DNA from 4 places in the Kluyvera sp. CHPC 1.2972 genome. Region 3 is predicted to be linked to each of the others. Evidence: predicted binding sites of a transcription regulator. Region 3 holds the regulator's gene; each other region holds the start of a gene.
What was found. Region 3 encodes CRP, which controls carbon source genes, mostly activating them, when cyclic AMP is high. Its sites were predicted from a motif close to ATGTGANNNNNNTCACAT; they were not measured.

Region 1 (3,133 bases), on a different contig from region 3:
GTTAATCATGATGCAATCCTTGGTGTTTTAAGATTTTTGGCCATAAAAAAAGGCGACCGAAGTCGCCTTTTTGGATCAGATTCTCATCTCAACTTATTTAGAGATGTGAGCGATCAGGTCCAGTACTTTGTTAGAGTAACCAGTTTCGTTGTCGTACCAGGAAACCAGTTTAACGAAGTTGTCGTTCAGAGCGATACCCGCTTTAGCATCGAATACGGAAGTGCAAACTTCACCGTTGAAATCAGTAGATACAACGTCGTCTTCGGTGTAGCCCAGAACGCCTTTCATTGCGCCTTCGGAAGCAGCTTTGATTGCTTTCTTAATTTCTTCATAAGAAGCAGCTTTTTCCAGACGAACGGTCAGGTCAACTACGGATACGTTAGGGGTTGGAACGCGGAACGCCATACCAGTCAGTTTGCCATTCAGTTCTGGCAGTACTTTACCTACTGCTTTAGCAGCACCGGTAGAGGATGGGATGATGTTCTGAGCTGCGCCGCGGCCGCCGCGCCAGTCTTTGTGAGACGGGCCATCAACGGTTTTCTGAGTAGCGGTGGTCGCGTGAACAGTAGTCATCAGACCTTCGATGATGCCGAAGTTGTCGTTGATAACTTTAGCCAGCGGTGCCAGGCAGTTGGTGGTGCAGGATGCGTTAGAAACGATGTCCTGACCTTCGTATTTGTCAAAGTTAGCGCCTTTAACAAACATAGGGGTGTTGTCTTTGGAAGGACCAGTCAGAACCACTTTTTTCGCGCCAGCAGCAATGTGCTTACGAGCGGTTTCGTCAGTCAGGAACAGACCAGTTGCTTCAGCAACAACGTCAACGCCTGCTTCGTTCCACTTCAGGTTAGCCGGATCACGCTCAGCGGTAACACGGATTTTTTTACCGTTAACGATCAGATGACCGTCTTTCACTTCAACGGTACCGTTGAAACGGCCGTGAGTGGAGTCATATTTCAGCATGTAAGCCATGTAGTCTGCGTCTAACAGATCGTTGATTGCAACGATCTCGATGTCAGAACGTTCCTGAGCAGCACGGAAAACAATGCGACCGATACGGCCAAAACCGTTGATACCTACTTTGATAGTCATATATTCCACCAGCTATTTGTTAGTGAATAAAAGGTTGCCTGTAAAATTACAAAAACCTTACGCAGCGTCAAGCGGAATCGTGTCAATCATTGCGACAAATCAATCCTCTGCCTAAGCTTTGGTCGACTGACGTGTCTCACTCTTCCTATGAGCTTGAAACCACATGAGGGCGGCGCCGGGGATTTTAAAGGGCGCAGAAGATAAAAATGTGATTCAGGTCACAATTACCCGGCTGCCTTTTCACGCCGATTAAGTTTAGAACAAAAGTTCAGGCTTCATTGTTAATGTTTTGTTAGAATCGTCTGGCGAATGTATTTTTCATAGTGAGATGTGAGCAAAATGGTGAAGAAACCCACCCCAGAAGAACTGAAAAATACCCTCAGTGAAATGCAGTTCTATGTCACCCAGAAACATGGCACAGAACCGCCGTTTACCGGGCGTTTACTGCATAACAAGCGTGATGGGATTTACCACTGCCTGGTGTGTGACGCACCGTTATTTCATTCCCAAAGCAAGTTTGATTCCGGATGCGGCTGGCCGAGTTTTTATGAGCCGGTGAGCGATACGGCCATTCGCTATCTCAATGATTACTCCCACGGCATGCAACGTACTGAAATCCGATGTGGAAATTGCGATGCACACCTTGGGCACGTTTTCCCTGACGGTCCACAGCCAACCGGTGAACGTTTTTGCGTCAACTCGGCGTCGCTGAGCTTCACGGATGACGAAAACGGCGATGCCACTAAGGGTTGAAGAAACGATTCAGCAAATTATTCCTGAAAAAAGGAGCGGGGCATGAGTATTGAGCAGATGATCGAGACGATGACGCCGGAAATTTACCAGCGTCTCGCCACTGCGGTGGAGCTGGGAAAATGGCCTGACGGCGTAGCGTTAACCGCTGAACAGAAAGAGAACTGTTTACAACTGGTGATGCTCTGGCAGTCGCGCAACAACCAAGACGCGCAGCATATGACCATCGATACCCAGGGCCAGATGGTGATGAAGAGTAAGCAACAGTTGAAGGAGGACTTCGGCATTGCGCCGAAGCCCATCGCCACCTTCAAACAGCACTAAGCCGCTGCCCACGGCTCAATCAATCGCGCTTTGGCATACCAAAGCGCCTCTCTGACCGCCACGGGCCTGTTCAGCAGGCCCAGCGCGTAGAAGCGGTCGGCGATGGTCTGCTGTGCGCGTATTGCTTGCATATCCATCTCGCGGGTCTGATGACTGCGTCGCGCCAGCGCGCAGGCCAGCGCTCCAGTGTCCAGCCCTAATTCAGTTGCCAGCAACTGAGCCGCCTCATGACGATGGCGGTCGATAAACCTGCCGGTTTTCACCAGCGCCGCCACGATCCCGGTGATGATCTCTTCGTTATGCTGCGCGTACTGACGGCGGGTGATATAAAACTGATGGTTATTGACCCGTCCTTCGCCGGTCGCCAGCACCCGTAGCGTGCCGCTGCGTTCCGCCGCGCTCAGCACCGGGTCCCACATCATCCACGCGTCTGCCGCCAGGTAGTCGCTGGCGGTTAACGGATACTTTGGCGGCGCGTAGACTACTTTCACGTCGTCCAGCCCCAGCCCGGCCTCTTCCAGAATCTGTACCAGTAGCCAGTGCACATTGGAACCTTTGTTCAGCGCAACGCGTTTGCCCTTGAGTTGCTCCGGCGTGCGGATATCGCTGTCATGCGGCACCACCATCGCGACGCTGCGTGGGGCAGGAGGCTCCCAGGCGACGTACAGCAGCGCATTGTCCTTCGCCTGCGCGAAAATTGGTGGCGCTTCGCCAGTGGTACCAAAATCTATCTCATCATTACCCAGCGCTTGCAGTAGCTGCGGGCCCGCAGGATATTCGCTCCACAGCACGTTCACCCCTAAATCAGCGAACGACTGTTCCAGTAGCTGACGTGCCTTCAGCACGCCAAGATTACCAAAGCGCTGGTAGCCAATGCGCAACTCGCGTTCGCGCGGTGCAGGCGGCAGGCGATCGCCGGGTTTACGCCGTTGCTTAATCACTCCCAGATGCGCCAGCTGCGTGCGCAGCG
Region 2 (3,133 bases), on a different contig from region 3:
AGGGCACCGTCGATGCCGACTTCGCCAAATTCATTGACCAGAACAGCCCATTTTTCGTCGGCAGGTTTATTGGCCAGCAGGTGCAGAATAGAGGTGGTTTTCCCGCTGCCGAGAAAGCCGGTGATCAGATTGGTTTTAGTCACGAAAACTCCGCACTGGACATAGTGATAGTGTTATCTGGATCACTTTATCCTGGCGAAGCGACGTCGAAAAGAGAAGTGTTAAGGCGGGCTAATCTAATATTAGCCCGCGAAATAGCAGAAAATGTTAACTATTGAGCGCGGTCAACACCGCCTGGCGTGCGCCTTGTTGCACCAGATGTTGCCAGGCTTGCTCGATAGCCTGAACAAACTGCGGGTTGGCTGGCAGGTCGCTGCCGAAAATTTCCTGCAGCGTGAGCAGCGCAGCGACCCGGTTCTCGTTGCTGCTGTTCGCCACGATGTTGCGAATTTTCTCCGCCAGCGGGTCACGGACATCAATCGGCTGCCCGGCATCGTCCACGCCGCTCACGTAACGCATCCACCCGGCGACGGCCAGCGCCAGTAGCGGCCAACGGCTGCCGTTCTGGAGATGAATACGAATGCCGTCCAGCAGACGCTGCGGCAGCTTCTGGCTGCCGTCCATCGCGATTTGCCAGGTACGGTGCTGAAGCGCCGGGTTGCTGAAGCGCGCGATCAGGCTATCGGCATACGCGCCGAGGTCTACATCGGTAATGCGCAGTGTGGGAGCCTGCTCGGCCATCATCAGATGACGCGCCGCACGGCGGTAAGATTCATCCTGCATGCAGTCGCTGATGTGCGCATAGCCCGCAAGGTAGCCGAGGTAGGCAAGGAACGAGTGGCTGCCGTTAAGCATACGCAGCTTCATCTCTTCCCACGGCAGGACGTCGCTGACCATCTGCGCCCCTACGCTGCCCCAATCAGGGCGTCCGGCGACGAAATTATCTTCAATGACCCACTGAATAAACGGTTCACAGCTGATGGCGCACGGATCTTCGACACCCAACTCCTGGGTGATTTCAGCCAGCGATGCTTCGGTCGCGGCCGGGACGATACGGTCGACCATGGTGCCGGGGAAGCTGACGTATTCCGCAATCCAGCTCGCCAGCTCTGGATCCCGACGGGTTGCCATGTCCAGCACCGCGTTTTTAACCACATGGCCGTTATCAGGAATGTTATCGCAGGAGAGGACGGTGAAGGCCGGAAGACCACGATCGCGACGGCGAGACAGGGCTTCAACCAGAATGCCAGGCGCAGAGTGTGGCTCCGTGGGGGATTCAAGATCGTGGACGATCCGCGGCTGGGTGAAATCGAGGTGTCCGGTCGCCGGATCGATGCAGTAGCCTTTTTCGGTGATCGTCAGAGAGACAATCGCCACCTGCGGCTCGCAGAATTTCTCGATAATCGCCGCCAGAGAATCAAGCTTTGCGTTCAGACACTCGTGGACCGCACCAATGATAATCGGCTGATTACCCGCAGCGCTCTTCTCCATCACGGTGAACAGATGATCCTGCTGACGGAGCTGGCTCATCAGCACGTCGCCGCTAAACAGGCTGATTTCACAAATCCCCCAGTCGCCGCCGTGCTGGTTCAATACCCGGTTGGTTAACAGCGCCTGATGGGCGCGGTGAAACGCACCAAAACCGAAGTGCACAATCCGCGAACGTAGCTGTTGTCTATCATATTGAGGGCGCTGGACGCTGGCGGGAAGGGCGCTTGAGGCGATTGTATTCATTGTTCACACATCCGATTAACGATTAATTAACGTGTGCAGTGTAAAGTTATATGACAACAAATTGAATTGGTGTGCCGTATTTATCGCGTTAATGTGAGCTTGATCAATCAATCCCAGCGGATTTATTGACGCTACAGAATAAACATGTATGGTAGTCGTCATTGAAGGTGATTTTATTGGTATAACAACTTTAGAGGGTGAGGCAATGGAACAAACCTGGCGTTGGTACGGCCCGAACGATCCGGTATCTCTTGATGATGTGCGTCAGGCTGGCGCGACGGGCGTCGTAACGGCATTGCACCACATTCCAAACGGTCAGGTATGGCCGGTTGAAGAAATTAAACAGCGTCAAGCGATGCTGGCTGAAAAAGGTCTGACCTGGTCCGTGGTTGAGAGTATCCCGGTTCACGAAGATATTAAGACTGGCTCCGGTGAGTACAAAACCTGGATTGCCAACTATCAGCAGAGCATCCGCAACCTGGCTGAATGTGGCATCGACACCGTCTGCTACAACTTCATGCCGATCCTCGACTGGACGCGTACCGACCTCGAGTACACCCTGGAAGATGGCTCTAAAGCGCTGCGCTTTGACCAGATCGCTTTTGCGGCGTTTGAACTGCACATCCTGAAGCGTGAAGGCGCGCAGGCGGATTACACCGCGGAAGAGCAGCGTCAGGCGCAGGAATATTTCCAGGCAATGACCGAAGCGGAAGTCACCAAACTGACCCGCAACATCATTGCTGGCCTGCCGGGCGCGGAAGAGGGTTACACCCTGGACCAGTTCCGTGCACGTCTGGCGGAATACGACCACATCAGCAAAGAAAACCTGCGTGAAAACATGGCGGTGTTCCTGCGCGCTATCGTGCCGGTAGCGGAAGAAGTCGGCGTGCGTCTGGCGGTTCACCCGGACGATCCACCGCGTCCAATCCTCGGCCTGCCGCGTATCGTTTCTACCATTGAAGATATGCAGTGGCTGAAAGAGACCGTTGATAGCATCAACAACGGCTTCACCATGTGCACCGGTTCTTACGGCGTGCGTGCGGATAACGATCTGGTGAAAATGATCGAGACCTTTGGCGACCGTATCCACTTCACGCACCTGCGTTCTACCTGCCGTGAAGGGAACCCGAAAACCTTCCACGAAGCAGCGCACCTGCAGGGCGATGTGAACATGGTTGCGGTAGTAGATGCGATTCTGACCGAAGAGCAGCGTCGTAAGAAAGCGGGCGATCTGCGTCCTATCCCAATGCGTCCTGACCACGGTCACCAGATGCTGGATGACCTGAAGAAGAAAACCAACCCTGGCTACTCGGCGATTGGTCGCCTGAAAGGCCTGGCGGAAGTGCGCGGCGTTGAGCTGGCGCTGAAAATGACCAAGTTCCGCGATCTGCTGTAAGTC
Region 3 (3,133 bases):
AGCGTGCCCGCTGCGCGGTGGAAAATACGCACACGGGTCGCGCCGTAGCCGTTCTGCGTGACCAGCAGCACCGTCATCAGGATCCAGTAAGGCTTCGGTAGGTGCAGTGCGGCGCCCATCAGGCTGGCGATGCTGAGCATCACGCTGAGCCGGGCGGCATTGCGCAGAGCCGGGGATTTCAGCGACAGGTAGTTTTTAAGCGCGGCGAACAGCGGCAGGCGGCGCTGTTTATCGGCCATCAGGTCACGCGGATAGAGCGGACGCTGAGAGCGCAGCACACGGGCAATGCGGCTGAAATGCCAGGCGCAGAACTGGCCGACCGGGTTATCCGGATGCTGGTCGGCAATTTTTTCCAGCGCGCCGATCTGCTTATCCATATTGAAGCGGGTCGGGTAGCGATGATAGAGAATGTCGTCCGCCAGTACCCTCAGGCGTGCCGCGACGGTTTGGGCGTTCCAGCGGATCACCGCTTCGGCGTGGCTGCGTTCAACCAGCTTTTGTACCTCTTCCGGTTGGTGCAGGCTGACGGAGATATGCTCCTGTAAATCGAGCCCCACCTGGAAAGCACGCAGCAGGCGCTTGTAATCGTTATGCTGGTTAGCCGCAAGCATGTGCAACTGCTGGTAGCATTGGGAAATCAGATCCACCACTTTCTGCTGGCGAGTGAGTAGCGGCGGCAGCGCGGTGCTCGGATCGGTGTGCTGGGTCAGCAGGCTATATTTGGCCTCGCAGTATTCGGCAAGCTGGCGGTAGAGCAGGCTCAGCGATTCCCGCAGCGGCTGTTCGCGCCACATCCAGAACCACCACCAGTTAAACAGCCCGTACCACAGCGTGCCCAGCGCGTAGAGCAGCAATGGCTCCCATATAGGCATGTTTCCCGCCAGGCTTAGGGTAAAGATGGAAGCAATCAGCGAGGCGGGCAGCAGCCGCCCGTGCAGCGCGCTGATTTCCGCCGTGACGCCCAGCAGCAGCGCCAGCCCGGTGAGGATCAACGGTAGGGGAATGTCGTGTTCCAGCAGCAGCTGTACGGCAAGGCTACAGCCAGCAAACAGGCAGCCGCCAATAATCAGGCGCTTAAAAAAGCGTTTATGCGGCGTGTCGAGGCCAGCGATATTGCAGCAGGCGGGCACTAAGGAGAACAGCAGACCTTGCTGGAGGTGGCCGAGAAGCAGCCCAATGGCAACCGGCAGGCATAACACCAGCGTTTGCCGCAGTGCATAGTTGACTTCCGGGTGGTAAATCAGCCTGCGCCACATAGGGGGAAAACAAAAATGGCGTATTGCTTTCACAATACGCCATTTTGGGCCGGATTAGCGGGTACCGTAAACGACAATGGTTTTGCCGTGCGCGGAGATCAGGTTCTGATCTTCCAGCATTTTCAGAATACGGCCCACGGTTTCACGGGAGCAGCCAACGATCTGACCGATTTCCTGACGGGTGATTTTAATCTGCATACCGTCTGGGTGGGTCATAGCATCAGGCTGTTTCGCCAGGTTCAGCAGGGTCTGTGCGATACGACCGGTAACGTCCAGGAAGGCCAGGTTACCGACTTTTTCGGAAGTGACCTGCAGACGACGCGCCATCTGAGAAGAGAGACGCATCAGAATGTCCGGGTTAACCTGGATCAGCTGACGGAATTTTTTATAAGAGATTTCAGCAACTTCACAAGCGGTTTTTGCTCGTACCCATGCGCTGCGTTCCTGGCCTTCTTCGAACAGACCCAGCTCGCCGATAAAATCGCCCTGGTTGAGGTAAGAGAGGATCATCTCTTTGCCTTCTTCGTCCTTGATGAGTACAGCCACGGAGCCTTTTACGATGTAATACAGCGTCTCTGCTTTTTCACCCTGGTGAATCAGCGTGCTCTTCGATGGGTACTTATGAATATGGCAATGAGACAAGAACCATTCGAGAGTAGGGTCTGTTTGCGGTTTGCCAAGCACCATGCGCGGTTATCCTCTGTTATAAGCTCTTCCCAGCGGCAAAAACATTGCAGCCACTGGTTGCAATAGTATCCTTCCCGTTACCTGGGAAGTCGGCTGTCGAATAGGGTCGCAGCCTGTAATGTGATGTCCTCTGCATACATGCAGTACGTTTATGTATTACCGTAGCATCCTGACTGTTTTAGCATAGCTTTTGCCGTGTGTCTCCTGGTGTCTCGCTTCAGCATGACGTCGATCGCCTTCCATTGCGAGAATTGTTATGTGCGCGTAATCTGAGAAGAAAATTGCAACCTGGGAGTTAAATATTATGCAAGCGCGTGTGAAATGGGTTGAGGGGTTAACCTTCCTCGGTGAGTCAGCTTCAGGCCACCAAATTTTGATGGACGGTAACTCTGGCGATAAAGCGCCAAGCCCGATGGAAGTGGTGCTGATGGCCGCCGGCGGTTGCAGCGCGATTGACGTGGTCTCCATCCTGCAAAAAGGTCGCAATGACGTGACCGACTGCGAAGTGAAGCTCACCTCCGAGCGTCGTGAAGAAGCCCCGCGTCTGTTTACGCACATCAATCTGCACTTTATCGTCACCGGTAAAGATCTGAAGGATGCGGCGGTATCACGCGCGGTGGATCTGTCTGCTGAGAAATACTGCTCGGTTGCGCTGATGCTCGAAAAAGCGGTGAACATCACCCACTCTTACGAAGTGATCGAAGGCTGATTACATGCCAGACGTAGCCCGGCCGAACGCAGTGACGCCGGGGCCATTCCCGGCGTCGGTGCTTGCGCACCTCGTCCGGGCTACCTGGTCTTGATGCTAGTTCCTGCCTTCCATCAGCCGCTGCACCAGCGGCGTCATGATTAATTCCATTGCCAGCCCCATCTTCCCGCCGGGAACGACCAGCGTATTCATATGCGAGATAAATGAACCCTGCAACATGGCCAGTAGCCACGGGTAGTCGATGTGGTCGAGATTACGGAAGTGAATCACCACGAAACTCTCGTCCAGCGACGGAATGCTTTTTGCCGCAAACGGGTTCGAAGTGTCGACCGTCGGCACGCGCTGGAAGTTGATATGGGTGCGGGAGAACTGCGGGGTAATGAAGTTGATGTAGTCTTCCATCGACCGTACCACCGAATCCATCACCGCTTCGCGGGAGTGACCGCGCTCGCTGGTGTCGCGGATCATCTTCTGAATCCAC
Region 4 (3,133 bases), on a different contig from region 3:
GACCTCCAGCGAGGCGTTTATTTCCCGCAGGTTACGCAACTCGTTATTGAGCAGCTCGCACTCTTCCCGCCAGTGGGCGTTCTGGGCAATCTGCTGTTTTGCCGCACTCAGCTCACCGTACACGTCGCGCTCTTCAGCCAGCTGTTCAGCCCGCTGCTGCGCCACGCGATAGCTCGCCGCCAGCCAGCCAATCACGATGCCCGCCAGCGCGACCAGCGCATAAATCACCACGGCAATATCCACAACGCCCCCTGCATAAACCGGTTATCTGCACAAAATAGAATTGTGCTGTATAAACGTCCAGTTTTAAAGCAGTTTCCTGCGAGCCTCCACGCAAAAAGAAAAAGGCCGAACAAGTCGGCCTTTTACAGAGCGGGTGAGCGAACTACAGCAGGCGGCGTGCTGCTTCCACCACGATTTTCACCGCGTGGCTTTCCGTCTGCTTCATCGTCTCAGCGTTCGGGATTTCCTGCTGGGTACGGTTAACGATAACGCCTGCTACCATCCCCGCACGCAGACCCTGGCTTGAGCACATGGTCAGCAGCGTCGCGGATTCCATCTCGTAGTTCATCACGCCCATTGACTGCCACTCTTCCATGGAGCCTTTGAAGTTTCTCACTACGCGGCCAGAGAAGGTGTCATAGCGTTCCTGACCCGGATAGAAGGTATCAGAGGACGCCGTCACGCCGATGTGTGTGGTCGCACCTACGGCTTTCGCCGCTTCAACCAGCGCAGTCGTACACGCGAAGTCAGCGACTGCCGGGTATTCCATCGGCGCAAAGTGCAGGCTCGCCCCATCCAGACGGACGGATGCGGTGGTCACCAGAACGTCACCGACATTGATATGCGGCTGAATGGCGCCGGTGGTGCCTACGCGCAGGAAGGTGCGGATACCCAACTGGGCCAGTTCTTCCACGGCGATAGAGGTGGATGGACCACCGATACCGGTAGAGCAAACGATCACTGACTTGCCATCAAGTTCGGCACGCCAGGAGGTAAATTCACGGTGAGATGCCAGTTTTACCGGCTTTTCCATCAGCGCGGCGATCTTTTCCACACGTTCCGGGTCACCTGGGACGATAGCGAGTGTAGCCCCTTGAAGGTCGCTTTTGGTGAGGCCGAGATGAAAAACATCAGACTTGGACATAAAGAACTCCTCTGTGGTTCAGTTTTGTCAGAAGAAGCAAAAATGTACTTTATAGAAGACCACAACATCTTTTCGTGACCACAATCACTAAGAATTAAAAATATTACATTAAATTCCACGCAATTAGTGATTCACATCACATTAACAAGTTATTGTTACTCCCTGCTGACCAAAAATACGCCGCATTCAGGCAATGTGATTTGGCTATGAGTTCATTAAAAGGGTACGGAGAATGCCATGACAACCAACAGACAACCTGGATTTGCCCCTGCGGCTTCACCTCACGCCTCAACCACTGTTCATACGCCCGAGGAGGCTATCTCAGCGGGAGAAACCTCTATCCCTTCACAGGGTGATACGCTGCCAGCGTACTACGCTCGCCCTAAGCATAGCGATGCGCCGCTGCCGGTAATCATCGTAGTGCAGGAGATTTTTGGTGTCCACGAACACATCCGCGATATTTGTCGTCGTCTGGCGTTAGAGGGCTATCTGGCGGTCGCACCAGAGCTCTACTTCCGTCAGGGCGATCCGAACGATTATGACGATGTCCCCTCGCTGTTTAGCGGCCTGGTGTCCAAAGTCCCCGACGCTCAGGTGCTAGCCGACCTCGATCACGTCGCCAACTGGGCGGCTCGTAACGGCGGCGACGCCAGCCGCTTATTGATGACAGGCTTTTGCTGGGGCGGCCGTATTACGTGGCTGTACGCCGCGCATAACCCGCAGCTCAAAGCCGCCGTTGCCTGGTATGGCCGTCTGGTGGGTGACAAGACGCTGAAGATGCCGAAAAATCCGGTCGACATCGCGGTCGATCTTAGCGCCCCGGTGCTGGGACTGTACGGTGGCCAGGATACGGGGATTCCGCTGGAGTCGGTTGACACCATGCGCCACGCGCTGCGAGCGGCCAATGCGAATACCGAGATCGTGGTTTACCCGGAAGCCGGGCATGCGTTCAACGCCGATTACCGCCCGAGCTATCATGAAGAGTCAGCGAAAGATGGCTGGCAGCGTATGCTGGCGTGGTTTGCGCAGTACGGCGGGAAAAAAGGCTAATTCCCTTAGTAAAGAAAAACGGAGGCATTAGCCTCCGTTTGATTTTTTAAGCCTGACGCAGGTTCTGCGCCGCTTTGACCATGTTCGCCAACGCCGCGCGGGTTTCTGGCCAGCCACGTGTTTTCAGACCGCAATCCGGGTTAACCCACAGGCGCTCTGCCGGAATGCGCTGCTCGGCTTTCTTCAGCAGGGCTTCAATCCACTCCACGCTTGGTACGTTCGGCGAGTGAATGTCATAGACGCCCGGCCCGATCTCATTCGGGTAGTCGAACTCTTCGAATGACTCCAGCAGCTCCATATCGGAACGGGAGGTTTCGATAGTGATCACATCCGCATCCAGTGCCGCAATGGAATCCATGATGTCGTTGAACTCGCAGTAACACATGTGGGTGTGGATTTGGGTATCATCCTGCGCCACCGCGGCGTTAATACGGAAGGCTTCCACGCCCCACTCCAGGTAGGCGGCCCAATCGCTGCGGCGCAGCGGCAGACCTTCACGCAGTGCCGGTTCATCGATCTGGATGATGCCAATACCGGCGGCTTCCAGATCCGCCACTTCATCACGCAGCGCCAGCGCAATCTGCTTAGCGATGGTTTCACGGGTCACATCTTCACGCGGGAAGGACCAGCAAAGAATCGTCACCGGACCGGTCAGCATCCCTTTCACCGGTTTGTCGGTCAGAGACTGGGCATACTTCGCCCATTCCACGGTGATCGCTTCCGGGCGGCTCACGTCGCCAATGACGACCGGCGGTTTCACGCAGCGAGAACCGTAGCTCTGCACCCAGCCGTTCTGGGTAAAGACGAAGCCGTCGAGATGCTCACCAAAATATTCCACCATGTCATTACGCTCGGCTTCACCGTGCACCAGCACATCGAGCCCCAGACGCTCCTGTTCGACGATCGCCTGCTTAATGTGTTCGGCAATGCCGGTGC

Region 1: the regulator CRP is predicted to act here: its motif matches at 1,296-1,313, upstream of msrB (peptide-methionine (R)-S-oxide reductase MsrB).
Region 2: the regulator CRP is predicted to act here: its motif matches at 1,826-1,843, upstream of uxuA (mannonate dehydratase).
Region 4: the regulator CRP is predicted to act here: its motif matches at 1,272-1,289, upstream of udp (uridine phosphorylase).

The regions. Positions count from the first base shown of each region.
Region 1 is NZ_JAPKIB010000003.1:269,570-272,702, reverse strand. It holds gene V6944_RS07315 (D-hexose-6-phosphate mutarotase) at 1-9, opposite strand, end outside; gene gapA (glyceraldehyde-3-phosphate dehydrogenase) at 94-1,089, opposite strand; gene msrB (peptide-methionine (R)-S-oxide reductase MsrB) at 1,429-1,842, shown strand; gene V6944_RS07300 (YeaC family protein) at 1,885-2,163, shown strand; gene V6944_RS07295 (sigma-54-dependent Fis family transcriptional regulator) at 2,160-3,133, opposite strand, start outside.
Region 2 is NZ_JAPKIB010000001.1:521,207-524,339, reverse strand. It holds gene V6944_RS02565 (CobW family GTP-binding protein) at 1-143, opposite strand, end outside; gene V6944_RS02560 (mannitol dehydrogenase family protein) at 268-1,734, opposite strand; gene uxuA (mannonate dehydratase) at 1,940-3,130, shown strand.
Region 3 is NZ_JAPKIB010000002.1:458,611-461,743, forward strand. It holds gene V6944_RS05600 (YccS/YhfK family putative transporter) at 1-1,256, opposite strand, end outside; gene crp (cAMP-activated global transcriptional regulator CRP) at 1,311-1,943, opposite strand; gene V6944_RS05610 (OsmC family protein) at 2,248-2,652, shown strand; gene V6944_RS05615 (phosphoribulokinase) at 2,749-3,133, opposite strand, start outside.
Region 4 is NZ_JAPKIB010000017.1:17,474-20,606, forward strand. It holds gene rmuC (DNA recombination protein RmuC) at 1-243, opposite strand, end outside; gene udp (uridine phosphorylase) at 386-1,147, opposite strand; gene V6944_RS19755 (dienelactone hydrolase family protein) at 1,385-2,197, shown strand; gene metE (5-methyltetrahydropteroyltriglutamate--homocysteine S-methyltransferase) at 2,244-3,133, opposite strand, start outside.